2 regions of the Blautia sp. Marseille-P2398 genome follow, and region 1 is predicted to be linked to the other one. Evidence: a T-box and tRNA genes for the amino acid it is inferred to sense, from the RefSeq annotation. Region 1 holds a T-box; the other holds one or more tRNA genes.

Region 1 (16,081 bases):
TCTTCAGAGAACTCTGGATCTTCTGGATGATGACGATGATGTCACAGATTACTGGACAAACTGGGATGAGCAGTAAAATACCGCAGGTATATTGAGACTGCCTGTTTTGGGTTATTGCTGTCGGACATGTATAGTTTATAAAAGAAACACACATAATACCTCCATAGAGAAAATGGAGGTATTTTTATGTCTGAAAACAGATATGGAGAAAAAAGAGAAGAGTCTGAAACAGGGATGAAGCTGCAAAACTGTGAGACACAGGAGTCAGAAAATAAAATTCAGGAAAGTACCAATGAGCAGATCAAAGATATGGGACAGGTGGTTTTAAACAGCAATTCCCGAAAACACAAGGTAGAGCTTCTGACCATCATTGGTGAGGTGGAAGGTCATGAGTCTGCACCCTCCCATTCCAAAACTACGAAATATGAGCATGTACTTCCAAAGCTTGCCATCATTGAGGATGATGAAGAAATAGAAGGCTTGCTGATCCTTTTAAACACAGTGGGAGGAGATGTGGAGGCTGGGCTTGCCATTGCAGAGATGATTGCCTCATTAAGTATACCAACAGTGTCACTGGTTCTGGGCGGCGGACATTCTATCGGAGTTCCGATGGCCGTATCTGCGGACTATTCTTTCGCAGTACCAAGTGCTACGATGGTGATCCATCCGGTACGTTCCAATGGTATGTTTATCGGAGTGGCTCAGACTTACCGGAATATGGAGAAAATTCAGGACCGTATCACTACATTTATTTCCGAACACTCCAGAGCATCTCAGAAACGTCTGGAAGAGCTGATGCTTGATACTTCTCAGCTGGTAAAAGATGTAGGAACCATGCTGGAAGGAAAAGAGGCAGTAAAAGAAGGGCTGATCGATGAGGTTGGCGGTATTAAGGAAGCGTTGGCAAAATTATATGAAATGATAGAAAAAGAGTGTTGAAAGTGAAAAAAATCTTATATATGCTACAAATCAACCCTTGCCATATGTCAGATTTTGGCGTATTATTAATAGAGGTTTATTATTTGCGAGGAGGAAAACCATGTATAAGATTTTAAAAGCTGAAACACTGGCAGCTAAGATCCATCTTATGGTTGTACACGCACCGCGTGTTGCAAGCCATTGTCAGCCAGGACAATTTATTATCGTTAAGTTAGATGAGAAGGGTGAGAGAATCCCTCTTACTATCTGTGATTATGATCGTGAAGAAGGTACGGTCACAATCGTATTCCAGGAGATTGGTGTATCTACCATCAAGATGGCAGAATTAAAAGCAGGAGATGCATTCCGCGATTTCGTAGGACCTCTTGGATGTCCTTCTGAATTTGTTGAGGAAGATATCGAAGAATTAAAGAAAAAGAAAATGGTATTTGTTGCCGGCGGTGTTGGTACAGCCCCTGTTTACCCACAGGTAAAATGGCTCCATGAACATGGAATCACAGCAGATGTTATTCTTGGTGCAAAAACTAAGGATATGGTTATCCTTGAGAAAGAACTGGGAGAAGTTTCCAATCTTTATGTTACTACAGATGACGGTTCCTATGGCCGTGCAGGTATGGTTACCAAGACTCTTGAGGATCTGGTAACAAACGAAGGCAAACATTACGATGTCTGTGTAGCGATCGGACCGATGATCATGATGAAATTTGTCTGTCTTCTTACCAAGAAGCTTGGCATTCATACAATTGTCAGCATGAACCCGATCATGGTTGACGGAACAGGTATGTGTGGCGCATGCCGTCTTCAGGTTGGCGATGAGATTAAGTTTGCATGTGTAGACGGACCGGAATTCGACGGACATCTCGTTGATTTCGACCAGGCTATGAAGAGAAGCCAGATGTATAAGACTGAAGAGGGACGTGCATTACTGAAACTTCAGGAAGGTGATACCCATCATGGCGGATGTGGACATTGTGGAGGTGACAAGTAATGGCAGATGCAAAGATGTTAAAGAAAGTTCCTGTAAGAGAACAGGATCCAAAGGTGCGTGCAACAAACTTTGAAGAAGTTTGTCTTGGATACAATCAGGAAGAAGCAATGGAAGAAGCACAGAGATGCTTAGGCTGTAAGAAACCGAAATGTGTGGAAGGCTGTCCTGTATCCATTAATATTCCTGGATTTATTGAAGAGATTAAAGAGGGAAAGATCGAAGAGGCATACAAAGTGATCGGATTATCCTCCGCACTTCCGGCTATCTGTGGACGTGTATGTCCTCAGGAATCCCAGTGTGAGGGTAAATGTATCCGCGGAGTCAAAGGTGAAGCTGTTTCTATCGGTAAACTGGAGAGATTTGTTGCTGACTATGCTCTGGAACATGATATCAAACCTGTTGGAGCAGAAGTTAAGAACGGACATAAAGTTGCAGTGATCGGTTCCGGTCCTTCCGGACTTACCTGTGCAGGTGATCTTGCAAAAGCTGGTTATGATGTAACTGTATTTGAAGCTCTTCATGAACTTGGCGGTGTTCTTGTTTACGGTATTCCGGAGTTCCGTCTTCCGAAACAGAAAGTTGTTAAGAAAGAAATTGAAAAAGTTAAAGAATTAGGTGTTAAATTCGAGACTAATGTTGTTATCGGTAAATCCACAACAATCGATCAGCTGATCGAGGACGAAGGATTTGAAGCTGTATTTATCGGATCAGGTGCCGGACTTCCAATGTTCATGGGTATCCCGGGTGAGAATGCAAGCGGTGTATTCTCTGCCAACGAATATCTTACAAGAAGCAACCTGATGAAAGCTTTTGATGATTCTTATGATACACCGATCGCGGCAGGAAAGAAAGTAGCAGTTGTAGGCGGTGGTAATGTTGCTATGGATGCTGCCAGAACAGCTTTAAGACTTGGTGCTGAAGTACATATCGTATACAGAAGAAGTGAAGCAGAGCTTCCTGCACGAGCAGAGGAAGTTCATCACGCAAAAGAAGAGGGAATCATCTTTGATCTTCTTACTAACCCGAAGGAAATCCTTGTAGATGAGAACGGTCATGTAAAAGGTATGAAGGTTGTCAAGATGGAACTTGGTGAGCCGGATGCTTCCGGAAGACGTCGTCCGGTTGAAATTCCGGGATCTGAATATGACATGGATGTAGATACAGTTATCATGTCTCTTGGTACTTCCCCGAACCCTCTTATCTCTTCTACAACAAAAGGTCTTGAAGTCAATAAGAGAAGATGTATCATTGCTGAAGAAGAAACAGGTAAGACATCTAAAGATGGTGTATATGCCGGCGGTGATGCTGTTACAGGTGCAGCTACTGTTATCCTTGCCATGGGTGCAGGTAAAGCTGGTGCCAAAGGTATCGATGAATATCTTAAAAATAAATAATGTAAATGGTACTTGACAGATTTTGACGTCTGTGGCATGATTACTAGTGTTGATAATCATGAAAAGCTTAGAAGGTGTTTACAGGGATTTATTTTCCGTCAGAGAGAGGAAGCCATCGGCTGGAAGCTGCCTCAGGTTCAGATATTTCCTGAATTTCCCACCGGAGCCGCGTTTCTGAATGACAGTATTTACTGAGTAGGAAATGACGTTACTGCGCGTTAAGCAGACCGAGAGCCTGTAGAAAATGCAGGAAGCAGGGTGGTACCGCGGATATTTTACTCCGTCCCTTTAGTGGGACGGAGTTTTTTGTTTGCCAATTCTGCTATTATAACATGAATTGCGAGAACTGCTTTTGCAACGGAGCGATTTGTGGCTATCAAGTCAGAGTCAGATTTTACGTTACTGTTCATTCTGTTCTCAGTAACGATTTTTCTTCTCTGACATTATGACATAAAGGAGAAAGAGAACATGGATATGAAAGAAAGACTTCAGGAACTGGCTGAAGCAGCCGGAAAACGGATCAGTGAATCCGAAGGTCTGGAAAAACTGAACGAAGTACGTGTGGCATACCTTGGTAAAAAAGGTGAATTGACTGCAATTTTAAAGAGTATGAAAGATGTTGCACCGGAAGAGCGCCCGAAGGTTGGACAGCTTGTAAACGAAACAAGAAGCAAGATAGAAGCACTTCTTGATGAATCTAAACAGAAACTGGAAGAAGCAGCACGTGAAGAGAAGATAAAACAGGAAGTGATTGATGTGACTTTACCTGCAAAGAAAGCTAAAATCGGTCACCGTCACCCGAACACCATCGCCCTGGAAGAAGTAGAACGTATCTTTATTGGTATGGGTTATGAAGTAGTAGAGGGACCGGAGGTAGAGTATGCGGATTACAACTTTACTAAACTGAATATTCCGGAAAATCATCCGGCACGTGATGAACAGGATACTTTCTTTATCAACGATTCTATCCTTCTTCGTTCCCAGACTTCACCGGTTCAGGCACGTACTATGGAGAAAGGAAAGCTGCCGATCCGTATGATCGCACCTGGTCGTGTATTCCGTTCAGATGAAGTAGATGCAACACATTCTCCTTCTTTCCATCAGATCGAAGGTCTTGTTATTGACAAGAACATCACTTTTGCAGATCTTAAGGGAACTTTGCAGGAGTTTGCACAGGAATTATTCGGACCTGAGACAAAAACTAAGTTCAGACCACATCACTTCCCGTTCACAGAGCCAAGCGCAGAGGTGGATGTATCCTGCTTCAAGTGTGGTGGTAAAGGCTGCCGTTTCTGTAAAGGTTCCGGCTGGATTGAAATCCTTGGCTGCGGTATGGTTCATCCGAATGTATTGAGCATGTGCGGAATTGATCCGGAAGAATACACAGGATTCGCATTTGGCGTAGGTCTTGAACGTATTGCACTTCTGAAATATGAGATTGATGACATGAGACTGCTCTATGAGAATGATATCCGTTTCCTGAAACAGTTCTGATGAAATGACTGTCTGAAACAACAGAGCTATGCAGCCAAGAGGAAATTTCTGTCCGGGAAAGCTGCTATAAGTCTGAGCTATAATATAGAAAGAGGATTAACAAAATGAATACTTCATTATCTTGGATTAAAATGTATGTGCCGGATCTTGATGTGACAGCACAGGAATATACAGATGCCATGACACTGACAGGAACAAAAGTGGAAGGCTTTGAAAAACTGGACGCAGATCTGGATAAGATCGTGATCGGTCAGATTGAAAAAATTGAGAAACATCCGGATGCAGATAAACTGATCATCTGCCAGGTGAATATCGGAACAGAGACTGTACAGATCGTTACAGGCGCTCCTAATGTAAAAGAGGGAGATAAGGTTCCTGTTGTTCTTGACGGCGGACGTGTTGCCGGTGGACATGACGGAAAGAAAACACCGGGTGGAATTGAAATCAAAAAAGGAAAACTTCGCGGAATCGATTCCTATGGTATGATGTGTTCCATCGAAGAGCTGGGAAGCACAAGAGAAATGTATCCGGAAGCACCGGAATACGGAATCTATATTTTCCCTGAAGACGCTGTTGTAGGCGAGAGTGCGATCAAGGCACTGGGCCTGGATGATGTTGTCTTTGAATATGAAATCACATCCAATCGTGTTGACTGCTACGGCGTACTGGGAATTGCAAGAGAAGCGGCAGCTACGTTTAATGAGAAATTCTGTCCTCCTGTTGTAGAGTGTAAGGGAAATGATGAAAAAGCTTCTGACTATGTAAAAGTAACGGTAGAAGATTCGAAACTTTGTCCACGTTACTGCGCAAGAGTCGTAAAGAATGTTAAGATCGGACCATCTCCGAAATGGATGCAGAGATGTCTGGCTTCCAATGGAATCCGTCCGATCAATAATCTGGTAGATATTACAAACTATGTAATGGAAGAATTTGGTCAGCCAATGCACGCATATGATCTGGACAGGATTGCAGGAAAAGAAATCGTTGTACGTCGTGCAGAGAATGATGAGAAATTTGTAACGCTGGATGGACAGGAACGTACCATGGATGATCAGGTACTGATGATTTGTGACGGTGAGAAAGCAGTTGGTATTGCCGGTATCATGGGTGGAGAGAATTCTATGATCACAGACGATGTAAAAACTGTTCTTTTCGAGGCTGCATGTTTTGATGGAACAAATATCCGCCTTTCTTCCAAGAGAATCGGTCTGAGAACAGATGCTTCCGGTAAATTCGAAAAAGGTCTTGACCCGAACAATGCGCAGGCAGCTATCGACAGAGCATGCCAGCTGATGGAGGAACTTGGGGCAGGTGAAGTCGTAGGTGGAATGGTAGATATCTGCAATGAAGTAAGAGAACCATCCAGAGTTCCTTTCAAACCGGAGAAGATTAATGCTCTTCTTGGAACTGACCTGACACCGGAAGAAATGCTTGCTTATCTGGCAAAAGTAGAACTGACCTATGACGAAAAAACAAATGAGATCGTAGCTCCTACTTTCCGTCAGGATATCCATTATGTAGCTGATGTTGCAGAAGAAGTTGCAAGATTTTTCGGATATGATAAGATTCCTACTACTCTGCCTACAGGTGAAGCTACAACAGGTAAGCTTCCGTTTAAACTTCGTATTGAAGCAGTGGCACGTGATATTGCGGAATATTGTGGTTTCTCTGAAGGAATGACCTATTCTTTCGAAAGTCCGAAGGTATTTGACAAATTAAGACTTCCGGCTGACAGTAAGCTCCGTCAGGGAATCGTGATCAGCAATCCTCTGGGAGAAGACTACAGTGTCATGAGAACAACTACTTTAAACGGTATGCTCAGTTCTCTGGCTACGAACTATAACAGAAGAAATAAAGATGTACGTCTTTATGAACTTGGTAATGTATATCGTCCGAAAGCACTTCCTCTTACAGAACTTCCGGATGAGCGTATGCACTTTACACTTGGTATGTATGGAAACGGCGATTTCTTTGACATGAAAGGTGTATGTGAAGAGTTCTTTGAGAAAGTAGGAATGAGAGATAAAGTAGATTATGATCCAAACAGCGGAAAAACTTACCTTCATCCCGGAAGACAGGCAAATATGGTTTATGATGGTAAGGTTGTGGGCTATCTGGGAGAGGTTCATCCTCTGGTTGCAGATACTTATGGAATCGGTGATAAGGCATATGTGGCAGTGATTGATATCCTTACGGTTCTTGAATTTGCAAGTTTCAACCATAAATACACAGGAATTGCAAAATATCCTGCAGTAACCCGCGATTTAAGTATGGTCGTTCCGAAAACCGTTCTTGCAGGACAGATTGAACATATTCTGACTCAGAGAGGCGGAAAGATTCTGGAGAGTTATCAGTTATTTGACATTTATGAAGGAAACCAGATTAAAGGAGGATATAAATCCATGGCTTATTCTCTGGTATTCCGTCACCATGACAAGACTCTGGAAGAGAGCGAGATTACAGCTGCAATGAAGAAAATCCTGAATGGCCTGACAGATCTTGGAATCGAGTTGAGAAGTTAATGCTGATTTATGTATTAAGACATGGGATAACTCAGTGGAATAAACTGAAAAAAGTGCAGGGGGCAATGGATATTCCCCTTGCACCGGAAGGAATTGAACTGGCGAAAAGAACAGGAGAAGCATTAAAAGATGTTCCGTTTGATATCTGTTTTACCAGTCCTCTGGCAAGAGCGAGACAGACAGCACATTATGTGCTGGGAAACAGGCAGATTCCTGTTATTGAGGATAAAAGAATCCAGGAAATTGATTTCGGAGTTCTTGAAGGAAGCCGGTTTAAGGATGAACAAGGGAAGATCATCAGCCATGAAATGGAAATTTTCTTTGAAGAGCCACAGAAATTTGAACGTCCTCAAAACGGCGAAAACATTTCTGATATCCTGAAACGCACCAGAGAATTCTGGTTGGAGAAAACGACAGATCCTGCTCTGGCAGACAAAACAATTCTTGTTTCTTCTCATGGATGTGCAGTTCGTGCACTGCTTCAGAATGTCTATCAGGATCCGGAACATTTCTGGCATGGATGTGTGCCTCCAAACTGCAGTATCAATCTGCTTGAAGTAAAAGATGGAAAAGCCAGATTTCTGGAAGAAGATAAAGTTTATTCTGAAATATAACAATTCTGTAAAATAATCCGGTGGAAAACTGTGCTTTGAGTACAGCTTTTCTGCCGGACTTTTAATATATTTTGTTACTGTTTATACACCACTATCCCGAGACATACAAGCCAAAATTCCATTGCCGCAGGCAATCTGGAATGAATTTTGGCTGTTACTGTTCACTGGTAATATCCCGCGAGGTGTTTTTTGTGAGCGAAGGTCACAGAAAACCCGAGATATACCGCGCGAATTTATGCGATTAGCATAAATTCTGTGCATCGCGAAGCGTGTTACTGAGAACGGAGTGAACAGTAACTTTTGGCTACGTTACTGTGAACAGTAACTATATTTTTACTTGTGACAGATATGACGTTGTGATATGATATACGAAAAAGGAAATTGTCTGTAATTTTGTGCAGAATCTGCAAATAATCACAGGAGGTGTATTATGGGCAAAAAAATTATGAATACGGTTCTTTTTCTGGTGGTGCTTGGCGGATGTGTTGCCATGACGCTGCTGACCGGGAATGGTTCATCAGGCACGATGATTTATAACTTTGCATTCCTCGCTGTTATGGCTGTGATCTATCTGGCCGGACTGTTTGGCGGTATGTTTCGGGTAGACAGCATTGGAGAGGCTCTTGCAAGAGGAACGCAGGAGCTTTCCAGTATATTCAAAATACCCGGAAAAGCCAAAAGCGAAGATCTTTCCTGCCTGAAGGGGATGTTTGAACATAAATATCTGGATGACAGAATGGACAGCTTTGTAGATGCCATGGAGAAAAACCAGGAAGGAATCGGAGATGTTGAAGATTACATAAATGAGGACGAGATTGATCTTCATGTACATAAGAAGATTCTGGAAATGGCACCGGATATTTTTACCAGCCTTGGTATTCTTGGTACTTTTATTGGTCTGGTATGGGGGCTTAAGAGTTTTGAGCCATCCAGCTATGAGACAATGACTACCTCTGTATCTGCCCTGGTAGATGGTATCAAAGTAGCATTCCTTACTTCTATCTATGGAATTGCATTTGCACTGATCTACAGTTCCGGAATGAAAAGCGTTTATTCCGGAATGGATGCGAAGCTTCAGGGATTTCTGGAGAGATTTCATCTTTATGTACTTCCGGCGGCTGAGAGCGAGTCAAGAAACCTGATGCTTGCAAGTCAGAAGGTTCAGACAAAAGCCATGAAACAGATGGCAGAGCAGCTTACCTCACAGATGGCAGAGAGTTTTGAGAAAGCAATCAATCCTACTTTCCAGAAGATGACAGAATCTCTGGAGATTCTGACAGAATCTGTAACAAAATGTCAGGAGGATGTGGTTCAGGATATCCTGCGTACTTTTTTGCGGGAGATGAACGGTTCATTTAAAATGCAGTTCACAGATTTCAATGAAGCTCTTGTACAGCTGAAGGAAGCGCAGAAAGAAAATATTGATTATACTACAAGGCTCTATCAGACGATGAGTAATCAGCTGAATACCTCATATGCAAAACAGAGCGAAGCTATGAAAGACCTTGTAAATGAACTGGGACAGGTTCAGGGCCGTTATATGTCTACGGCAACAAGAATCACACAGGATAATCAGGAAATCCAGAAGCTTCAGCAGCAGGATTATCAGCGCATTGCGGATTATCTGCATGAATCCGAGAAATCTTCTGCCAAATTCTGGGTTGCCTGCAATCAGACAATGCAGAAATATGTGGAAGCTGCCGCGCAGGGAATGGAAAAGGTTTCGGCTGCAAATCAGGCAGGAAAAGATGTGCTTGAGGCTAACCGTAAACTGGTAGAACAGTTGGATGTAAAGATGAAAGACTTTGTATCTTATCAGAAGATGACTTACGAGACAATGGAAGAGGTACGCAGACTCTTTGCAGATATTTCTGTTCAGAAAGAAGACAACAATATTTATCTCTCAGGCGGAAAATCAGCTCAGAGTGCGGCACAGAAAGAATCTGTGGAGGAAGTACGCAAACTTCTGGAGGAACAGAGCGAGCGTCAGGAAGCACTTCTGGAGGAGATGAACAAAAATATGAAGAATATTTCCAAAAACCAGAAAGGTAAATTCAGCTTATTCAAATAAGAAAAGGAGAGAAATATGCGCAAAAGAAAGAAATCAGAAGAGGGCGGATTTAATGTCTGGCGGTCTTATTCTGATATGATGGCCGGTGTGCTGCTCCTTTTTATACTGATTATGTGTGTGACTCTTTTTCAGGCTCAGAAAAGTTATAATGAGAGTATTAAGGAGAGAGATGACAAGATAGCTCTTCAGGAGCAGTATACAGCGGAAATTCTGGCACAGCAGAGTGAGCTGGACGAGAAAAACAGCAAGCTGAGTTCCCAGGATGAACAGCTTGACAAGCAGAAAAAGCTTCTTGCAGAACTGGCAGCACAGTTAAAGGAACAGCAGGCCAGCCTTGATGAAAAAACATCTCTTCTTGCCACACAGCAGAAGAAAATTGATAATATTATCGGTGTCAAGGCAGATGTCATTGAAGCATTGCAGAAGGAGTTTTCCAAAAACAATGTAAGTGTTGATATTGATGCTCAGACAGGTGCTCTTACCCTCAATGCAAATGTATTATTTGACTATGATAAGTCAGAACTGACAGATGAGGGCAAACAGGAACTTGCAGATATCCTTCCGATTTACTGTAAGGTGCTTCTTCAGAAAGATTATAAGAAGTATCTGGCTGAGATCATCATTGACGGTTATACAGACACAGACGGAGACTATGATTACAATCTGGAGCTTTCTCAGAAACGTTCTCTCGCAGTTGCACAGTATTTGACGGAAATCAGGGAGAACTTCCTGAGTTCTGATGAGATTTCAGAACTTCAGAATTATCTGACCGTAAATGGTCATGGTTCAGCCAATCCGGTTCTGGATTCCGATGGGAATGTAGATAAGGATGCATCCAGACGAGTGGAAGTAAAGTTTCGTCTGAAAGATGATGAGATGATAAATGAACTTAATCAGATTATGAATACAGATAAGACTTCTGATTCTGAAAAATCCGGCAGCAATTAAACTGCCGGATTTTTCAATTCCGGAGTGTGTTTGAAAAATGCTTTGATGCAGATGCTTTATCTTACAATTCACGAAAGATAACGAGTAATTTTACCAATAACAGTTCACATTTCCGAGAGAAAATGTGGTATGATAAAACAGTACACAGTTTCCTGTAATGGTGATGATGCGCTGTACCCTACATAAGAAAAAAGAAAGAGGAATTATCATGTCTTTGAAAATTGGAAGAAACGATCCATGCTGGTGTGGAAGCGGAAAAAAATATAAAAAATGCCATGAGGCATTTGATGAAAAAATGGAAATAATGAAGCAGAAAGGATATGCAGTGATCGATCATGATCTGATCAAAACACCCGAACAGATCGCGAAAATAAAAGAAAGCTGCAAAATCAATATCGCAGTTCTTGATTATGTGGAAGAGCATATTAAACCAGGTGTATCCACTGAAGAGATTGACAGATGGGTACATGAAGAGACTGTACGGCATGGGGGAATCCCAGCACCGTTAAATTACGAAGGATTTCCAAAGAGCGTGTGTACTTCTGTAAATGAAGTGGTATGCCATGGAATCCCGGATGAAGAGCAGATTCTGAAAGAGGGAGATATTATCAATGTTGATGTATCTACAATATATAATGGTTATTATTCTGACTCGTCCAGAATGTTCTGCATCGGTAAAGTGAGTCCGGAGAAAGAAAAACTTGTCAAGGTCACAAAAGAATGTGTTGAGATTGGTATTTCCCAGGTGAAACCATGGACTCCGATCGGAAATATGGGAAGTGCAGTTCATAAACATGCAGTAGAAAACGGATATTCTGTAGTCAGAGAAATCGGTGGACATGGTGTGGGAGTTGAGTTCCATGAAGACCCATGGGTAAGCTTTGTTTCTGAAGAGAATACAGGTGTCCTGATGGTTCCGGGTATGATGTTTACCATAGAGCCGATGGTAAATATGGGAAGCGATGAAATTTATACGGATGAGATTGACGAGTGGACAGTCCGTACAGAGGACGGACTTCCTTCAGCCCAGTGGGAAGTAACTGTTCTGGTTACGGAAACAGGATGTGAAGTAATCTGCTGGTAAAAAATTTGCAAAAAGTATTGCAATACATCAGGCTATATAGTATAATCACAACTGTTGTGAAAAAAGATGGTCCTCTGTTACAGGATATGTATTAAGAACATCCATATAAGAATAGGAGAAAATACAATGAACGAAATTATCAAAAACATCGAAGCAGCTCAGTTAAAAGCTGAAGTACCGGCATTCAACACAGGTGATACTGTAAGAGTACACGCACTGATCAAAGAAGGAAACCGTGAACGTGTTCAGGTTTTTGAAGGAACAGTTCTCAAGAAACAGGGCGGAAGCAACAGAGCTACATTTACTGTAAGAAAGAGCTCTAACGGAGTAGGCGTTGAGAAAACATGGCCGCTTCATTCCCCACATGTAGTAAAAGTAGAAGTTATCCGTCGTGGTAAAGTACGTCGTGCGAAACTGAACTACTTAAGAGATCGTGTAGGTAAAGCAGCTAAGGTTAAAGAGCTTGTTAAATAATTTCATGAATTAGCAGAAGAAGGGACAATAACTTGTGTATTGTCCCTCTTTTTCCATCTGTCAGGAGATTTGGATGAATATCAGAAAATGGAAAGATAGTCCGGCACTGAAAGAGACCAGAGATATGCTGGAAATAAAACTTGAAGATAAAAAAGTCCGGGGAATCCTTAACTGGATATTTCAGATAGCGGTAGTGCTCATTTTTGGCATTCTGGCGGGAATTGCGCTGTTTCAATCAGTGACTGTACAGGAGAGTACCATGGAGCCCACACTGCAGGTTGGAGAACGCTTTTTTGTAAACAGGGCTGTTTATAAAGTATCCTCACCTGAACGGGGAGATATCATTGTATATAAAACCAGTGGAAGTGATGATGCGGCTCTGCATATCGGCCGCGTGATCGGTCTGCCCGGTGAGACTGTACAGATATCCAACGGAGCAGTATTGATCAACGGAGAAGTATATAATGAAAATAAGAATTTTCCTGAAATCAGTAATGCGGGATTGGCATCCGACGGAGTGTCTTTGGAAAGCGGTGAGTATTTTGTACTTGGCGATAACAGAAATAACAGTGAGGACAGCCGGTATGGTGATATCGGAAATATCAATAAGAAATATATTGTGGGAAAGGTATGGTTTGTCATTTCCCCGAAAGATAAATTTGGATTTTTGAAAGGTTAGGTGTATATGAACGTACAGTGGTACCCTGGTCATATGACCAAGGCAAAGAGACAGATGCAGGAGGACATTAAGCTGATCGATCTGATCATTGAACTTGTGGATGCCCGCGTACCTCTTTCGAGCAGAAACCCGGATATCGATGAACTGGGAAAAAATAAATCCAGACTGATTCTTCTTAATAAATCAGATCTGGCTGACGAGCGCCAGAATGAAGCCTGGAAAACTTATTTTCAGGCAAAGGGATTTTATGTTGTAAAAGTAGATTCCAGAAATGGTTCCGGAATGAAAGCAATCAATAATGTGATCCAGGAAGCATGTAAGGAAAAGATAGAAAGAGACAGACGCCGCGGTATTAAAAACCGTCCGATCCGCGCTATGGTAGTGGGAATCCCGAATGTAGGAAAATCTACATTTATCAATACCTTTGCAGGACGGGCCTGTGCAAAGACCGGAAACAAGCCGGGAGTTACGAAAGGAAAACAGTGGATCCGTCTGAATAAGGGAGTAGAACTTTTGGACACTCCTGGTATTTTGTGGCCGAAATTTGAAGACCAGCAGGTGGGAATCCGTCTGGCATGTGTAGGTTCTATCAAAGATGACATTCTGAATATGGAGGAACTGGCACTCTGGCTGATCGATTATCTGCGCGAAAATTATAAAGGGATTCTGGCAGAGAGATATCAGATCACAGAGGAGGGAACTTCTGTGGAAGTTCTGGAGGCGATTGCCAGAGCCAGAGGGTGTCTGAAAAAGCAGGAAGAGCTGGACTATGCCAAAGCTTCGCTGATACTGTTTGATGATTTCCGTTCTGGAAAAATGGGGCGGATCACATTGGAGTGGGCGCCATTATGAAAACAATAGCTGAGATTAAAGCCGAGTTTGCTGCAGCAGATATGAGCAGCTACCCGGCTTTATATGAAATTTATAAAGAAGATACAAGAAGTGGTGTGCAAAAACTGATCGCACAGTGCCGCAAAAAGGAAGCAGCTCTGGAAGCGGAGAAGCAGCGTATTGAAAATATGAAGGTATATGAGCATAAATATGAACATCTTGGTTATTTATGCGGAATTGATGAAGTGGGAAGAGGCCCTCTTGCAGGCCCGGTTGTGGCATGTGCAGTAATTCTGCCACAGGACAGCCGGATCCTTTATCTGAACGATTCCAAGAAACTCAGTGCTTCCAAAAGAGAAGAACTGTATGATGTGATTATGAGGGAAGCGGTTTCAGTAGGAATCGGTATGCGCAGCCCGGAGCGTATTGATGAGATCAATATCCTTCAGGCTACTTATGAGGCAATGCGGGAGGCGGTAAGTAAACTGGAAGTGGTTCCTCAGCTTCTTCTCAATGATGCAGTCACGATTCCTCAGATCACCATTCCGCAGGTTCCCATTATTAAGGGAGATGCAAAGAGTGTTTCCATTGCAGCAGCAAGTATTGTTGCAAAAGTGACAAGGGACAGAATGATGGAAGAATATGATAAAGTGTTTCCGGAATATGGTTTTGCATCAAATAAGGGATATGGTTCTGCCGATCATATTGCGGCACTGAAAAAATATGGAGAAACCCCGATCCACAGAAAGACCTTTATTACACATTTCATATAAACAGTCGCAAAAGGGTTACTATCCTTCAGTACACAGCAATACACTGAGTGATGCACAGTAACAACAAAAGATGCCTACATATAAATAATATAAAAAGAAATGGATGGAAGAATTTGCATAAAAATACCCGGTCTACCGGAAGTTGTTACGAACGAAAAGCTGCTGATTATCTGAAACAGCAGGGATTATTTATTCTGAGATATAATTACAGATGCAGATTTGGAGAAATCGATCTGATTGCCAGAGATGGAGAATATCTTGTTTTTGTTGAGGTAAAATACAGGAAAGACAATAGTTCCGGTTATTCGCTGGCTGCAGTAAATCCTGCTAAACAGAAAACCATATGTAAGGTGGCAAGGTATTTTCTTACAGTGGAATATCACAATGTGGATATCCCATGCCGTTTCGATGTGGCAGGAATTGACGGGGATGAAATACACTGGGTTAAGAATGCGTTTGAATATATTGCAATCCGCTAATAATTATAGAAACTGCTTTGATGAATAATCTGCCATACAGCAGGAAGGGAATAATGAAATATGAAGATAAAATGGAACAGTGAACAGATTCCAAAGATGAATGTAAAAAACAATAAAGATGTTACATTTCTTACATATCCCGCATATGAAGAAATGAACTGGCTTGTTCATGGATTCAGCACCCGCTTTGGCGGAGTGAGCAGAGGAATCTACAGTTCTATGAACCTGAGTTTTACAAGAGGTGATGAGGAGTCCTGCGTGAAAGAAAATTACAGAAGGATTTCTGATGCTATGGGATTTGATATGAACAGCATCGTTACATCTGATCAGACTCATACCAACAATGTGCGGAAAGTAACAGAGAAAGACCGCGGAAAGGGAATTGTGATCCCGCGTGATTATACAGATACAGATGGAATGATTACAAATGTTCCGGGGCTGGTTCTCGCAACCTTTTATGCGGATTGCGTTCCACTGTATTTTGCTGATCCGGCGAATCATGCGATCGGACTGTCTCATTCGGGATGGAGAGGTACGGTTCAGAAAATCGGTGCAGTTACCATAGAAAAGATGTCTGAAGAGTATGGAAGTAATCCGAAAGATCTGAAAGTGGCCATCGGACCGTCTATCTGTCAGGAGTGTTATGAAGTCAGCGAAGATGTGATTGAAGAATTTGAAAAGGTTTTTGATAAGAAATACCGGAACAAGCTGTTTTACAGAAAAGAAAACGGAAAATATCAGTTAAATCTGTGGATGGCAAACAAGATTATTTTTCTGGAAGCGGGAATCCC
Region 2 (16,081 bases), on a different contig from region 1:
GATTAAAATGCTTTTTTAATCTGTTTTACCAGTGCATCCACATCTTCCGCTTTCACAAGAAATCTCTCGGTTCCATTGATTTCCAGACTATCATAAGTATCATCATATGTATAATATTTCAGAGTTACTTCCGGAGCTTCTTCTGTGTTTCTGTGGAATGTTACAGTCAGCACTTCTTCCTTATCTGCTGCATCTTTTGTTTCTTCGACTTCCGAATCAAGCATTATACTTTGAAGTGCCTGATACAATTCAGTAAATTTCTCCTTCTTTACAGTTTTCTTTTCAAATTTATAATCGCTGCCGTCCAGCTTCATCGTATATGTTTTCTTTCCGATGGTCATGTCTGCACTGCCAAGTGTATCAATATTTACCAATGCCGGAATCTTCAGAATCAGATTAAACGGTTTCAGCTCCAGAAGACTGTTCACCGACTCTTTTGAAAGCATATAAACAGCCTCTTCGTATCCTTTTACACATGCATAATAGTCACCATTCTCATCTGTATTTCCGATAAGGATCGTTGCTGTTGCATCTGCATCCTGTGTTTCTTTTGCTGTGTCATCGTTAACTGTATTTACAAAATCTACTGTAAAATATGTCTTTGTATTATCCAGTCCGGTATCTGTATTTGCTGCATCGACGCCGTTGCTGAGATCAAAAGCAGCCAGCACTCCAAACATTTCATACATATTCTCTGTGTTTACTGTTGCAGTCTCATCATACGGATTGGTAATTTCCCAGTAGTCGAAATCCATCTTATAATCTGCCGGTTCCTGTTTAATCTGAAATACTTCTTCGCCGTCCTTTACAATGGAAAATCTGCGAATGGAATAGACAGACATTCTTGGATGTTCTACAGTTTTTAAATCTGTATTTTCTGTTTTATCATCTGTCTGATCAGCAATTTCTTCTTCCACAGCTGCATCTTCTGCTTTTGGCTCTTCTGCAGTCTCAGAGTTTTGTTCTGCTTCATCTGCCCATACAGGACAGGATATAACTGCTGTGCCTGCTGCACCGGCAGTAAACATGGCTGTCATTCCAAGAAGTAATATTTTTTTAATTTTGTTTTTCATGTCTGTGTTCCTCCTGTCCATATATAATATGGTTTTTATTTTATGTTACTTTTCGCAATTGAAACAGAATACTTACTCCGTTCGGTTAAAGTGCAATTTCTATCTCAGCAGGCTTATGTCCTGTCAGTTCTGCACTTCTTGTATCCGGCTGGGATACTCCTGCAAATAAACGGAAATGTTTTCCTGCAATGTAACGATTTCCATCTTCATCAACTATATTCATTGCTTTATTAGAAATTGTAAATTCTACAGATTTCTCTTCTCCCGCTTTCAGAGATACTCTCTTAAATCCGCAGAGACTGTAGTTACGAACTGCAAGCGGAGAATCAAGGTCTTTGATATACACCTGAACAACTTCATCTGTATCTACTGTTCCATTGTTCTTAACAGTTGCTTTTAACACGATATCGGACTCTGCTGATACTTCACCGACAACCTCTGCTTCTGTTACGCAGGTATCACTGTATGTAAGTCCGTATCCAAATGGATAAAGTGCCTCTTTTTCCATATAACGGTAAGTTCTGTTTTTCATAGAGTAATCTGTGAATTCCGGCATTCCTTCCAAGTCTTTATAGAAGGTTATCGGAAGTTTTCCTGATGGAGATTCTTTTCCGAAGAGAAGATCTGCTATTGCACGTCCGCCTCTTGCTCCCGGATACCATGCAAGAAGGATTCCATTACAGTTATCCTGCGCATAATTCAGGTCAATCGCACTTCCTGCCATCAGAACTACGATGGTAGGTTTTCCTACTGCTGTTACTTTCTCGATCAGTTCTTCCTGTACTTTCGGAAGATGAAGATCAACTTTGTCCCCGGATGCATCACTGTTTCCGGTATCTCCTTCTTCTCCCTCCAGAGTCTCATTAAGACCTACGCAGAGTATGACTACATCGCTGTTTTCCGCTGTAATTACTGCCTCAGAAATTCTGTCCTGATCCCATGCCAGATTTTCAACTTTGTCTTTATATAAATCACATCCCTGAGAGTAAAGGATCCTTACATCGTCACCTGCTTCTTCACGGATTCCTTCAAGAACAGTAATATATTCTGAAGATGTTCCATGATAATTTCCAATAAGAGCTGCACGGCTATCTGCATTCGGGCCGATGACACCAATAGTATTTACTTTTGTTTTATCAATCGGAAGAACTCCATCATTCTTCAGAAGTACGCAGCTCTTTCTTGCCATCTTAAGAGCTTCATCAATGTGCTCTTTGCACTCTACCACACTATACGGTATCTTATCATATTCACTTCCGTCAAACAGGCCCAGCAGATATCTGGTTGTCAGCAGTCTTACTGCGGATTCTGTAATTTTCTCTTCTGTTACCAGTCCATCCTGATAAGCTCCCATCATATGAAGATATGTATTTCCACAGTTCAGGTCACAGCCTGCATTTAATGCCATAGCAGCGGACTGTCTTGGTGTGGAAGTTACCATGTGATGTTCATGAAAGTCACGGATTGCCCAGCAGTCAGAAGTATAATGACCTTCGAATTTCCATTTTCCTCTCAGGACATCTTCCATAAGATATTTATGTGCACAGCAGGGTTCTCCGTTTGTCCTGTTATAAGCACCCATTACAGCCTCAACATCCGCTTCTGTTACAAGCGCTTCAAAAGCCGGAAGATATGTTTCCCACATATCCTTCATGCTTGCCTGTGCATCAAATTCATGTCTGAGCGATTCCGGACCGCTGTGCACTGCATAATGCTTTGCACATGCTGCCGCTTTCATTACAGGTCCATCACCCTGGATTCCTTCTACGAATTTCACGCCAAGTCTGGACGTCAGATATGGATCCTCACCATAGGTTTCATGCCCTCTGCCCCATCTCGGATCTCTGAAAATGTTTACATTGGGGGACCAGAAAGTAAGACCCTTGTAAATATCTCTGTCTTCTTTTGCAGAATATGCATTGTATTTTGCTCTTCCCTCAGTTGCAATGATATCGCCAACTTTTTTCATCTCTTCATCGTCAAATACTGCAGCCATCGCAATTGCCTGTGGGAACATGGTTGCCACACCTGCTCTGGCCACTCCATGCAGTGCTTCATTCCAGTAATTGTATGCCGGAACACCCAGTCTTTTCACGGGAGCAGCATCGTATTTTAACTGGGAAGCCTTCTCCAGAAGCGTCATCTGTGATACCAGTTTTTCTGCTTTTTTTCTTGCTTCTGCTCTTTCTTTTCTGTGATCTTTCATTTCAGATCCTCCTGTTTATATAATTTGATAATTATTCAGCAGGTATTAACAAAGCCTCAGCGCAGCCCGCTACTCCTGCATTATGTATTCTGCATTTCTTCTCTGTATTTCGTCGGAGATTTTCCTGTATGTTTCTTAAATGCCAGTGAGAAATAATTCGTATCTCTGTATCCTACCATCATAGCAATCTTTCCAGTCTTGATGCTGGTAGTTTCCAGAAGGCTCTTCGCCTTCTCAATCCTCTTTCTGACAATGTATTCATTACATCCTTCACCTGTAATCCGCTTAAATAATCTGGAGAAATAATTCGGTGTGATATAGAGACTTTCCGCAATGCTGGAAACCGAAATATCCTCTGCAAGATGCTCATCTATATAGTGTCTGGCATTGGAAATGGTATAATGTACATCCTCTTCATCATTTTCAATGAGCTGCTCAATAAACATTCTCGTAATCTCACAGGCCTCTTCTTTTCCTGCTGATGACAGACTCTTGGAGAGTGCATCCAACTTTCCTTCTTCCACCTCACACGATACTTCCATGTAGGAAAAAATCAAAGAGGAGGCAATCTCGAAACAACATCTGCGCACAGCAGAAGGGGAAAGATTATAGGATTCTGTTGCCTTAATAAAGGTATTAAATGCCTTTAGTACATAATCTGGAGTTCCTATATTGGAAATCATGATATTTCGCAGTTCTGCATAGATTTCCCAGAAGATTTTCTTCTTGTTCTGAGCCCCCATCGTCTGTATAATGTCCTGAATATTCTTTTTTTCATGTTCCAGAAGATATCTGGCATCATTGTAGGAAATTGCCAGATTTTCAAATCCTTGCACAGCACTTCCAACCGTAATCTTTGGTTTATATTCAAATTCATCCTTCAGCACATCCGACAATTCTTCAATCTGTTCCAGAACGCTGTCGTCATCATCTTTTTCAAAACAGACAATCGCAATCGTACCGTCATCATCTACAAATGTGATTCCTCTGTTTTGGGAATCCACCATGCTCATGCAGACATTTTTAACAGTCATTGCACGGAATTTTCCGTCATTCTGCTGTTCTGTATACATTCCCTGTTCCAGAAGAATCAGGCTCATTTTCTGCTTAATATCAAACTGAAAATCTTTCTGGAGAATATACAACTGCATTTCTTTATCTGCTTTTGTATGCACCAAATTTCTCATGCACTGCTCCAGTCTCATCTGCACTACAGAGCCTTGAGAGCGCCACACTCTGGCCTGATTCTGCTCTTTGTTTTCCTGCTCTTTCAGTTCTTTTATCTGCTTTTCTATCGCATTGAAAAGATCATCTTCATCAATCGGTTTCAGGAAGAAATCCTGCACCTGAAGCCGCAGGCTCTCTCTTGCATACTCAAAATTATCAAAGCCTGTAAGCACGATCACACGCAGTTCAGGTACTGATTCTCTGGCCGCTTTAATCAGTTCCAGTCCTGTCATTTCTGTCATCTGAATATCTGTAACCATAATTTCAGGACCTTCTTCTTTAAGAATCTTCAAAGCCTCGTTTCCTGATGCAGCAGTAAATACGTCATCTACTTCCAGTTTCTTCCAGTCTATGGCATTTTTCATACCCATACGTATCATCTTTTCGTCATCAACAATCAGTACTCTATACACACGTCCACTCACCTCCTGCTGTATTCTTTTTGATTTCTGTCTGATATGGCAGATGGATCACGACAGTTACCCCACCCAAATCATTCTTCTGATAATTAAGACCATATCCCTCTCCAAAAAGAAGTTCAATCCTCTTGTTTACGTTTCGCACTCCATATCCAAAGGAATCCTCGTATCTGGAGAGCTGTTCATTCATTTCATCTATCTGTTCCTGACTCATTCCTGTGCCTGTATCTGATACCTTTATGATAACTTCATCCTCATTTTTATATGCTGTAAGATAAAGTGTACCTGTTTTTCCCTCTTTTACTTTCATTCCATGATAAATAGAATTCTCCACCAGTGGCTGCAGAGTCAGCTTCGGTATCAGGCTTTCTTCCACCTGAGATTCTACAACAATCTCACTTCCGATAATGTTGTCGTATCTCATGTTCTGGATAATCATATAATTCCTGATATGCTCTACTTCTTCTCTGATCGTGATCACGTCATGTCCTTTGCTGAGACAGATCCTGTAATATTTCGCCAGCGCCTTTACCATTGTGGAAATCTCTTTATTTCCTTCGGCAATCGCCTGCCAGTGGATACATTCCAGTGTATTATAAAGAAAATGCGGCTGAATCTGCGACTGAAGGGCATTAAAACGGATCTGCTCCAGCTGATGCTGTTCCAGTTTTACCTGTTCCATCAACACCTCGATTTCATCCATCATAGAGTTAAAACCAATTGCAAGCTTTGTGAAATCTTCACCCATATTGTCAACATTGATTCTTGTTCTCAGGGAACCTGTTGCAACATAATCCATATTAGATACTACCTTATTAAGGGGCTGATACATTTTCCTGACCAGTGCTCTTATAATAATGCTTACTATGATCAGCACTATGATCAGAACCAGAATCACAACAACCATTATATGGAATCCTGATTCCATCAGTTTATAAAAAGAAATCGAACTGACTACATAATAATTCCAGTTCTTAATCTTCTGGCATACATACATATTCCCATTCTTTGTAAATATCTGTATCCCTTTTTCCATCTCATCTATATAATTTACGTAACGGCCTGTCTCCTCTTTATCATTCGAAAGCAATATCATTCCACCTGTGTCAACTACTCTTGTTTCTGCTGAAGAATCTCCTACAGCCAGCATCCTCTGTACTGCCGGATCATCGAAATTCATGCACAGAAGCCCTCTTGCATCAGATACTTTTCTGGTATCATATAATGGATAATACAGACTCAATGTATATCTGTTCCCTTTATAATAATCGTTATAATAATCGTTATTATAGGAAACTTTCAGCGTTCCTTTCTGCGCATATTTGCTTCTCTCATATGCCTGGGGATACACTTCTTCAAACTGCGTAACTGATAAAGAACCCTTTCCTCTGTAGTAGTAACTTTTATAATCCGAACTGACAATGGCAGCAAAGTTCAGACTCTCATACATATTATTCAGATTCTCCAGCTTGCTGTAAACTGCATCAATGTCTGCTGTCTTCAGCTCATTTTTCTGCACCTGCCTGCAGTAATTCTGCACAGAATCATCCATGATCGTACCCAATACGATTTCTTTATATGAATCCATTGATCCCTTAAAAGATTCCGCAACTGTATTATTCTGCATCTGCAGAAGTTCTACAGACTGCTCTTTCATCGATGCTATAGAAAAAGTCAGAGAAACACCTGCAACCGTCAGCGTTACAATAAGAATACTGACGGTCACAAGTAAAAGTATTTTTTTATCAAATTTCCAGTGGCTGAATTTTGTTTTCCATTTGTTCATGTTGTCTTTCCTCATCTGTCACATAATTTCACATATACCCACATGATCAGGGGGGGATTTTACCTCCCCAATATCATACCATGTTCAATGGTAAATGGATACAACAGATTTCGCAGAAAGAATCAACCCTTTACAGCACCTGCAGTCATACCTTTTACCAGTTTATCCTGGAAAATAATAAACATGATAACCATTGGTAAAAGTGTTAATGTAAGAACCGCCATGATCATTGGTGTATTCATAGAATACTGTCCCTGAAATTCCCAGATTGCCAACGGCAGGGTACGATTCTGGGCAGACTGTGTCAGTGTATTTACAAATGAGAATTCATTCCACATATTTACACCATTGTAAATTGCCAGTGTCGCCATTCCGGGTTTGGAAAGCGGCAGGATCATGGAGAAGAACATCTGAATCTTTCCACATCCGTCAATTTCAGCAGATTCTTCGATTTCTCTCGGAATCTCTTTCATAAAGCTGGTCAGGATAAATACGGAAATCGGAACTGCGAATGCGACATACGGTCCGATCAGTGACCAGATTGTATCATAAAGTCCTGTTGACTTTGACATTTTGAATACAGGGATCAATGTAATATGTACAGGAATAGACATACAGGCTACAATAATCGCATAAATCGGCTGTGCCATTTTAAACTTAAATCTTGCCAGAGGATAAGAAGCGCATGCTGAAATAAACAGCAGCAGGATCAGGGAAATTGCAAGAACGATCACACTGTTCTTGAAGTAATTTGCAAACCCTCCTGTAAGTACCTCAGTGTAATTGGACCAGTTCAGTTGATCAGGAAGCTGGAATACACCCTTGGTAAGCATCTCAAATTTCTCTTTGAATGAGTTCAGCACCATGAATATAAAAGGTGTAAATGATACAATTGCTGCACCGATAGCAAGAACAAAAGCAATGACCCAAGCTATGATGCTTTTTCTTCTACTTTTCTTATAGCTGTCCATCCCTTAATCCTCCTGTTTTCCGTTTATAAGTTTCATAGTAATCATAGATACCATTGTAATCAGGATAAACATACCTCCTGCAATGGCTGAGCCATAACCCATGTTAAAGTTCTTGAATGATTCTTTGTACATATAGGTTGCCATCAGCTCTGTAGCAGTACCAGGACCGCCACCTGTCATAACATAGATCAGATCGAAGTATTTCAGAGATCCAACCATTGAAAGGATAGCTGCACTCTTAATTGACGGAATAAGAAGTGGAAGTGCAATCTTCCAGAAATACTGTCCTCTTGTAGCACCATCGATTCTTGCTGCTTCAAATACATCATATGGGATGTTTGTATAACCAGCCATAAAGTAAACCATGTAGAATGGTGTAAACTGCCATGCAATGATAAGAATAACTGTGATCAATGCTAATTTCGGATTACCAAGAAGGTCAATGTTGCCCCCTCCGAACCATCCGGAAATTGTGCTGACAATACCTCCGTTTGTTGCAAGTGCGTATGTGAAAAGGAAACCAATTGCAACAGAAGACATAAGCATTGGAATAAACCAGATAACCTTGAAAATTGTAAGTTTCTTACCGCCAAAGTCAAGGAATGTTGCCATTGCAAGTCCTAACGGAATCTGGATAATGATAGATAGGATCATGATAATAACGTTGTTCTTAAATGCTATCCAGAATTTTGTATCTTTGATCAGTTTTGCCCAGTTTGCAAGTCCTACCATCTTCTTGTCTGCGGAAATACCATTCCACTGGTATCCGCTTGTAATAAATGTATCAATAATCGGATACGCGATAAATACTACTAATAAAATGATAACAGGTGCCAGAAAAAGTGCTGCTGTCTGACGTGTTTTTCTCTGTCTTAACTGAACCAGAGATATCCCTTTTTCATTCATTTTGGTGCCTCCTTTTTAATACTTTCTGATATTTGATCATCTGACCTAACGTATGCCAGAGTATGTTTGAAAAATGCTTTCGGAATATGTTAGAGATATATTTCTGAGATGGTTTTTATATATTTTCTGACATGCTGTCTGATATGTAATTTGACATTGAAATGATTTTTCAAGCACGCTCTGTGTACTCACATATTGTTTTTCAAGATAAAGGGTTCTGCACTTTCAGCATGTGCAGAACCCTTCTTTTCTACCCTTACTCAGGTCAGAATGAATGCCTGCTTTCCTTTAAAGATTATTCAGCATCATCTGCTGCTGCATCTGTAGCTTCTTCTGCAGTATCATCTGCTGCGCCGGAATCAGATTTGGTACTTAAATATTCGTCCATTGCTTTCTGCATTTCTTCCTGTGCTTCCTGAGGAGTCTTTGTCAGACCAAATACTTCCTGTAAGCCATCAAGATGTGCAGATGCAACAGATGTTGGCAGATACTGGTCATACCACAACTGGATAGAAGATGCTTCCTGGGCTGCATCAAAAATTTCCTTTACAACAGGGTCTTTGATGTGGTCTCCTGCATCTTTTACAGGAACAATCTTGTTGTTAGAGTATGTAATGTCTGCAACTTCATCAGATAAATGATCTGCTGCACATTCAAATGCTGCTGCAAGTTTATCACCTTCACAGTTGAAGGAAATGAACTGATCACCTACAGTACCGATCTGGATTGTAGGATCAGCATCGGAATCATCAATTGCAGGGAATGGGAACCAGCCGATCTTCTGATAGAATTCCTCACTGTCAGTCTGGAATGTTCCTGTATACCATGAGCCACAGAGAAGCATACCTGCTGTTTCCTGATACATTAACTGTTTTGCCTGTCCGTCATCTTCGCTTAAGGAGTTTACGCCATCCGGGAAGTATCCGTTGTTAACCCACTCCTGAATCTTCTCACCTGCTTTGATGAAGCAGTCATCTGTGAATTTACCGGTTCCTGCAACTGCATTCTGGAATGGTTCCAGTCCGCCATAACGTGCTGCCAGAGACATGAAGTACATGGAACCTGTCCATTTGGAAGCATTAGCAAGTGCAAAAGGTGTAATTCCGTTTTCTTTTAATGTTGCACAGATATTTTCCAGATCAGCTAATGTCTTCGGTTCTTCAAGTCCGTACTGTTTAAACATATCTTTGTTGTAGAAGATACCTGCCAGAGAAACATTCAGATATGGGATCGCATATACATGTCCGTTGTAGCTTCCCTGTTCAATAGCTGCATCCAGAAGTTTATCTTTAACATCGGACTGATCAAGAAGATCATCAATCGGCTGAGCAAATCCGGAATCAATATATTCATACATCGGACCACCGGACCAGCTTGAGTACATATCAGGACACTCACCGGAGCTCATCGCGATAACAAGTTTTTCCTTGTATGTATCGTTCTGGATGGCTACCTGATTTACAGTATAGCCTGACTTTGTTTCTTTGTTAAACTTGTCTACTGCTGCAGTAACAATATCTTTGTCCGGGCTCTCTACCGCGATATTCCAGTAAGTAATTTCTTTGTCGTCAGCTGCAAATGCAGTTGTCTGCGCTGCCATCGGTACCACCATAGCTGCTGTCATGGCAAGTGCCATAATCTTGCACATTCTTTTTTTCATTTCTTGTTTCCTCCTTTTTTATTCACTTTGTATATTTAAGTGTATTTATCATAGCATTCCATTCACATAATGCCCATAAAATATTCTGTCCAAAATCTATAAATTTCTGTCTTTCCGTTTTCTGTGTGCAGAAAATTATAGATATCTGTACTGGAATCTTTCCAAAAATGTCTTCTGAGAACCAGCAAAAATTACTTTCAAATTTTAATTTTTTTATTATTTTTTGACTATACTTGTTATAGCTGATCGAGGTTATGAGTCTTTCAATAGCATGGCACATATACAAAAGAAAGGCTGGTTCTTTCTCATACGTGTCAAAGATGGTATTAACGGCATCAAAAATGGTTTAGATTTGCCAGCTACAGACTGTTTTGATACCGATATTTGTCTGAAGCTCACAAGAAAACAAACGAATGAAGCGAAGGAATTATTAAAAGATAAAAATCATTATCGCTTTATTTCAGCAACACAACCATTTGATTACTTGCCACTAAAAAACAAAAATAAGTGATCCCACAGTATTTATGAGTTGAAATTTAGGATTGTAAGATTTCCCATTTCAGAAGGTGTTTATGAAACAATAGTTACAAATCTTGACAGTACAAATTATTCGTCAGATGAGCTAAAAAAACTATATGCTACACGATGGGGAATTATGCAGATATCGGCATATGGCCGATAGAAATGTTTTTCCGCCAGTGTAAGGATAAAATGGCACTGGACAGCTACCAGATACGTTCTGCGCAGGGAATCCAAAGATATTGGCTACTCATGTCAATTGCACATTTTATGTGAGTGGCAGGGACTGGTGAATTCTGTTCTTTCGAAAAAGGCTACCACCGAATTGGAAGTATTATCCAGACAGAAAAATATCAGTATCTCTTCCAATGCGCAAAAGAAAGTAATGATTTTGATGCATTTATGAAGTTAGCGGGATAATTTTGTGCAATTTTTCAAATTTGCTCATTTATAGTACTACTAATAAAATGATAACAGGTGCCAGAAAAAGTGCTGCTGTCTGATATGTGATTTGACATTGAAATGATTTTTCAAGCACGCTCTGTGTACTCACATATTGTTTTTCAAGATAAAGGGTTCTGCACTTTCAGCATGTGCAGAACCCTTCTTTTCTACCCTTACTCAGGTCAGAATGAATGCCTGCTTTCTTTTAAAGATTATTCAGCATCATCTGCTGCTGCATCATCTGCTGCTGCATCATCTGTAGCTTCTTCTGCAGTATCATCTGCTGCGCCGGAATCAGATTTGGTACTTAAATATTCGTCCATTGCTGTCTGCATTTCTTCCTGTGCTTCCTGAGGAGTCTTTGTCAGACCAAATACTTCCTGTAAGCCATCAAGATGTGCAGATGCAACAGATGTTGGCAGATACTGGTCATACCACAACTGGATAGAAGATGCTTCCTGGGCTGCATCAAAAATTTCCTTTACAACAGGGTCTGAAATGTGGTCTCCTGCATCTTTTACAGGAGCAATCTTGCCGGTAGAGTATATCATGTCTTCAACTTCATCAGATAAATGATCTGCTGCACATTCAAATGCTGCTGCAAGTTTATCACCTTCACAGTTAAAGGAAATGAACTGATCACCTACAGTACCGATCTGGATTGTAGGATCAGCATCGGAATCATCAATTGCAGGGATTGGGAACCAGCCGATCTTCTTCTGATAGAATTCCTCACTGTCAGTCTGGAATGCTCCTGTATAAAATGAGCCACCGAGCATCATACCTGCTGTCTCCTGATACAGTAACTGTTTTGCCTGTCCGTCATCTTCGCTTAAGGAGTTTACGCCATCCGGGAAGTATCCGTTTTTAACCCACTCCTGAATCTTCTCACCTGCTTTGATGAAGCAGTCATCTGTGAATTTGCCGGTTCCTGCAACTGCATTCTGGAATGGTTCCAGTCCGCCATAACGCGCTGCCAGAGACATGAAGTACATGGAACCTGTCCATTTGGAACCATTAGCAAGTGCAAAAGGTGTAATTCCGTTTTCTTTTAATGTTGCACAGATATTTTCCAGATCAGCTAATGTCTTCGGTTCTTCAAGTCCGTACTGTTTAAACATATCTTTGTTGTAGAAGATACCTGCCAGAACAACATTCATATATGGGATTGCATATACATGTCCTTTGTAGCTTCCCTGTTCAATAGCTGCATCCAGAAGTTTATCTTTAATATCGGACTGATCAAGAAGATCATCAATCGGCTGAGCAAATCCGGAATCAATATATTCATACATCGGACCACCGGACCAGCTTGAGTACATATCAGGACACTCACCGGAGCTCATCGCGATAACAAGTTTTTCCTTGTATGTATCGTTCTGGATAGCTACCGAATTTACAGTATAGCCTGACTCTGTTTCTTTGTTAAACTTGTCTACTGCTGCAGTAACAATATCTTTGTCCGGGCTCTCTACCGCGATATTCCAGTAAGTAATTTCTTTGTCGTCAGCTGCAAATGCAGTTGTCTGCGCTGCCATCGGTACCACCATAGCTGCTGTCATGGCAAGTGCCATAATCTTGCACATTCTTTTTTTCATTTCTTGTTTCCTCCTTTTTTATTCACTTTGTATATTTAAGTGTATTTATCATAGCATTCCATTCACATAATGCCCATAAAATATTCTGTCCAAAATCTATAAATTCCTGTCTTTCCGTTTTCTGTGTGCAGAAAATTATAGATATCTGTACTGGAATCTTTCTAAAATGTCTTCTGAGAACCAGCAAAAATTACTTTCAAATTTTAATTTTTTTATTATTTTTTGACTATTTTTCCATTATTTGCTTTAATATAAAAAGGAAGTCCCACCTACTGCTCATTACATTTTACAATTAAAGCAGAGGACTTACCTGATTCAGTTAACCTTTCAATCTATAGGAGGTCGTTTACATATTATGAGAAATTTTGAATATTATACACCAACACAGGTTCTCTTTGGCAAAGATACCCACCTTCAGGCAGGTTCCCTGCTGAAGAAGTATGGAGCAAAAAAAGTTCTGATCCATTATGGAGGTCAGAGTGCTGTCCGTTCCGGACTGATTGATGAGATCACTTCTAATCTGAAAGAAGAAGGTCTTGAATACATCACCCTGGGTGGTGTTATTCCTAATCCACTTCTTTCCAAAGTCCGCGAGGGAATCGAATTATGCCAAAAAGAACATGTAGACTTTATCCTTGCTGTAGGAGGAGGAAGTGTTATTGACTCTTCCAAAGCCATCGGCTATGGCGTTGCCAATCCGAACAATGATGTCTGGGATTTCTGTCTGAAAAAAGCTGTTCCAACCGGCTGTCTGCCCATTGGTGTCATCCTTACAATTGCAGCTTCCGGAAGTGAAATGAGCAGTTCCAGTGTTATCACAAATGAAGAAACAAAAGAAAAACGTGGATGTGCAAAGACAGATTACTGCAGGCCGAAATTTGCCATCTTAAATCCACGTCTCACCTACACACTCCCACAGTATCAGACAGAAAGCGGATGTGTAGATATCCTCATGCACACCATGGAGCGATATTTTGTAAATATTGAAACTATGGAGATTACAGACAGCATCAGCGAAGCTCTGATGCAGACAGTCATTTACAATGCCCGTATTCTTATGAAAGAACCAGACAATTACAGCGCCAGGGCAGAAATTATGTGGGCAGGAAGCCTTTCCCACAACGGTCTGACCGGATGTGGTACAGGTGGTGGTGACTGGGCATGCCACCAGCTTGAACATGAACTGGGAGGTGTCTACAATGTAACTCACGGAGCAGGTCTGGCAGCTATCTGGGGAAGCTGGGCACGATACGTCTACGAGGTGAACCCTGAACGTTTTGCTCAGTTTGCCACCAATGTATTTGACATTCCATGTGGAACTGATTATAAAGAAACAGCCCTTGCAGGAATTGAAGCAATGGAAAATTTCTTCCGGTCTGTAGAAATGCCCACCAGTTTACATGAACTGGGTCTGGATCTCACAGATCAGCAACTTCATGATCTTGCATTCAAATGCAGTTTTGAGGACACTCGCACCATTGGAGTCTTTAAACAGCTCAATATGAGAGATATGGAAAAAATCTACCTTATGGCAAGATAAAATAAATTTTTGTTATAATTTTCTCTTTTTTCGCAAAAATCATAAAAATTACTTGCATTCAAACAATCAATATGCTATGATAAGGTCTGTGATACACAACAGTTCACAGACCAAATGCCCAGATAGCTCAGTTGGTAGAGCAGAGGACTGAAAATCCTCGTGTCGCTGGTTCGATTCCGGCTCTGGGCATTTTTTATTTTTTATTATCTTTTTTCTTTTTTTGCTCATGGCTGGTTAGAAAAAGCCTGAGCATTTTTTTATTTCATTTTTTAATATTGTCTTCTCTCACTTTCAGCAGTATAATTTTTCCAGAGTATGTTTGAAAAATGCTTTCCGCAAGATGTGCGTCACAATTTGTGGGAATGATTTTTCAAACACGCTCTAAGACTATCATGAAATTTTGTATCAATATCATCACAATTTTCCCAATATTAATACAATATTTTATTGAAGCAATATTTCACATAAGAAAGGAACTAAACTCATGAGTGACTTTAAAGTCGAGACTAAATGTCTCCATTCCGGTTACACTCCATCTAAGGGTGAACCATGCGCACTCCCGATTTATCAGAGTACCACTTATAAATATGATACTACTGATGAAATGGGACAGCTCTTCGATCTTAAGGCAGAAGGATACTTCTATACCCGTCTGCAGAACCCCACAAATGATGCTGTAGCAGCAAAAATTGCAGATCTGGAGGGTGGTGTTGCCGCTATCCTTACCTCTTCCGGACAGGCTGCCAACTTCTATGCAGTCTTCAATATCTGCGAAGCAGGTGATCATGTTGTGGCGGCTTCTACTATTTACGGAGGAACCTTTAACCTCCTGGCTGTTACCTTCAAAAAGCTTGGCATTGACTGCACTTTCGTTGACACCGATGCTAGCCCTGAAGAAATTGCAGCTGCCTTCCGTCCTAATACAAAGGTACTTTTCGCAGAGACCATCGCAAACCCGGCCCTGGTAATTCTTGATATTGAAAAATTCGCAAAGGTTGCTCACGAACATGAAGTTCCGCTTATTGTAGACAACACCTTCGCTACACCTGTAAACTGCCGTCCTTTTGAATGGGGAGCTGATATCGTCACCCATTCCACAACCAAATATATGGACGGACATGCTGTGCAGGTTGGCGGAGCTATCGTTGACAGCGGCAACTTTGACTGGGATGCCTATGGACATAAATATCATGGACTGACTGAACCGGATGAATCTTATCATGGTGTTATTTATACTAAACAGTTTGGAAAGAAGGCTTATATCACAAAGGCAACCTCTCAGCTGATGCGTGACCTTGGCTCCATCCCGTCTCCTACAAACTGTTTCCTGTTAAACCTTGGACTGGAAACTCTTCCTCTGCGTGTAGAACGTCACTGCTATAATGCACAAAGAATTGCAGAATTTCTGAATGCTCATGAGAAAGTATCTCACGTAAACTATGCAGGACTTCCTGATGACAAATACTATGCACTTGCTCAGAAATACATGAACGAAGGCAGAACCTGCGGTGTTATCTCCTTTGAACTGACAGGTGGCCGAGAAGCTGCAGTCCGCTTTATGGACAGCTTAAAGCTTGCCACCATCGCAACGCACGTAGCAGCATCCAAAACCATGATCCTGCATCCTGCAAGCCATACTCACCGCCAGATGAACGATGAACAGCTTGTGGAAGCCGGCGTATCACCGGGAATGATCCGTCTCTCCGTTGGTATTGAAAATGTTGAAGACATA

Evidence for each region. A T-box is a leader RNA that pairs with one kind of tRNA and senses whether it is charged. The one in region 1 lies ahead of pheS (phenylalanine--tRNA ligase subunit alpha), so its partner is inferred to be a tRNA-Phe.
Region 2: it encodes a tRNA-Phe, which carries the amino acid that the T-box ahead of pheS (phenylalanine--tRNA ligase subunit alpha) is inferred to sense. The anticodon was not compared.

What each region holds. Positions count from the first base shown of each region.
Region 1 is NZ_CAXSTD010000001.1:332,391-348,471, reverse strand. Features, by position in the region: gene ACESZG_RS01665 (YebC/PmpR family DNA-binding transcriptional regulator) at 1-76, shown strand, start outside; gene ACESZG_RS01660 (ClpP family protease) at 187-939, shown strand; gene ACESZG_RS01655 (sulfide/dihydroorotate dehydrogenase-like FAD/NAD-binding protein) at 1,040-1,927, shown strand; gene gltA (NADPH-dependent glutamate synthase) at 1,927-3,321, shown strand; T-box leader at 3,381-3,612, shown strand; gene pheS (phenylalanine--tRNA ligase subunit alpha) at 3,796-4,815, shown strand; gene pheT (phenylalanine--tRNA ligase subunit beta) at 4,920-7,337, shown strand; gene ACESZG_RS01635 (histidine phosphatase family protein) at 7,337-7,951, shown strand; gene ACESZG_RS01630 (MotA/TolQ/ExbB proton channel family protein) at 8,382-10,022, shown strand; gene ACESZG_RS01625 (OmpA family protein) at 10,038-10,970, shown strand; gene ACESZG_RS01620 (methionyl aminopeptidase) at 11,179-12,054, shown strand; gene rplS (50S ribosomal protein L19) at 12,181-12,528, shown strand; gene lepB (signal peptidase I) at 12,602-13,207, shown strand; gene ylqF (ribosome biogenesis GTPase YlqF) at 13,214-14,059, shown strand; gene ACESZG_RS01600 (ribonuclease HII) at 14,056-14,811, shown strand; gene ACESZG_RS01595 (YraN family protein) at 14,925-15,290, shown strand; gene pgeF (peptidoglycan editing factor PgeF) at 15,351-16,081, shown strand, end outside.
Region 2 is NZ_CAXSTD010000006.1:160,427-176,507, forward strand. Features, by position in the region: gene ACESZG_RS09005 (hypothetical protein) at 3-1,073, opposite strand; gene ACESZG_RS09010 (glycoside hydrolase family 3 C-terminal domain-containing protein) at 1,159-3,279, opposite strand; gene ACESZG_RS09015 (response regulator) at 3,360-4,919, opposite strand; gene ACESZG_RS09020 (sensor histidine kinase) at 4,912-6,711, opposite strand; gene ACESZG_RS09025 (carbohydrate ABC transporter permease) at 6,834-7,682, opposite strand; gene ACESZG_RS09030 (carbohydrate ABC transporter permease) at 7,686-8,588, opposite strand; gene ACESZG_RS09035 (extracellular solute-binding protein) at 8,884-10,248, opposite strand; gene ACESZG_RS09040 (transposase) at 10,472-10,759, shown strand; gene ACESZG_RS09045 (extracellular solute-binding protein) at 11,424-12,809, opposite strand; gene ACESZG_RS09050 (iron-containing alcohol dehydrogenase) at 13,165-14,349, shown strand; tRNA gene ACESZG_RS09055 (tRNA-Phe) at 14,466-14,538, shown strand; gene ACESZG_RS09060 (DUF6783 domain-containing protein) at 14,612-14,716, opposite strand; gene ACESZG_RS09065 (O-acetylhomoserine aminocarboxypropyltransferase/cysteine synthase family protein) at 14,834-16,081, shown strand, end outside.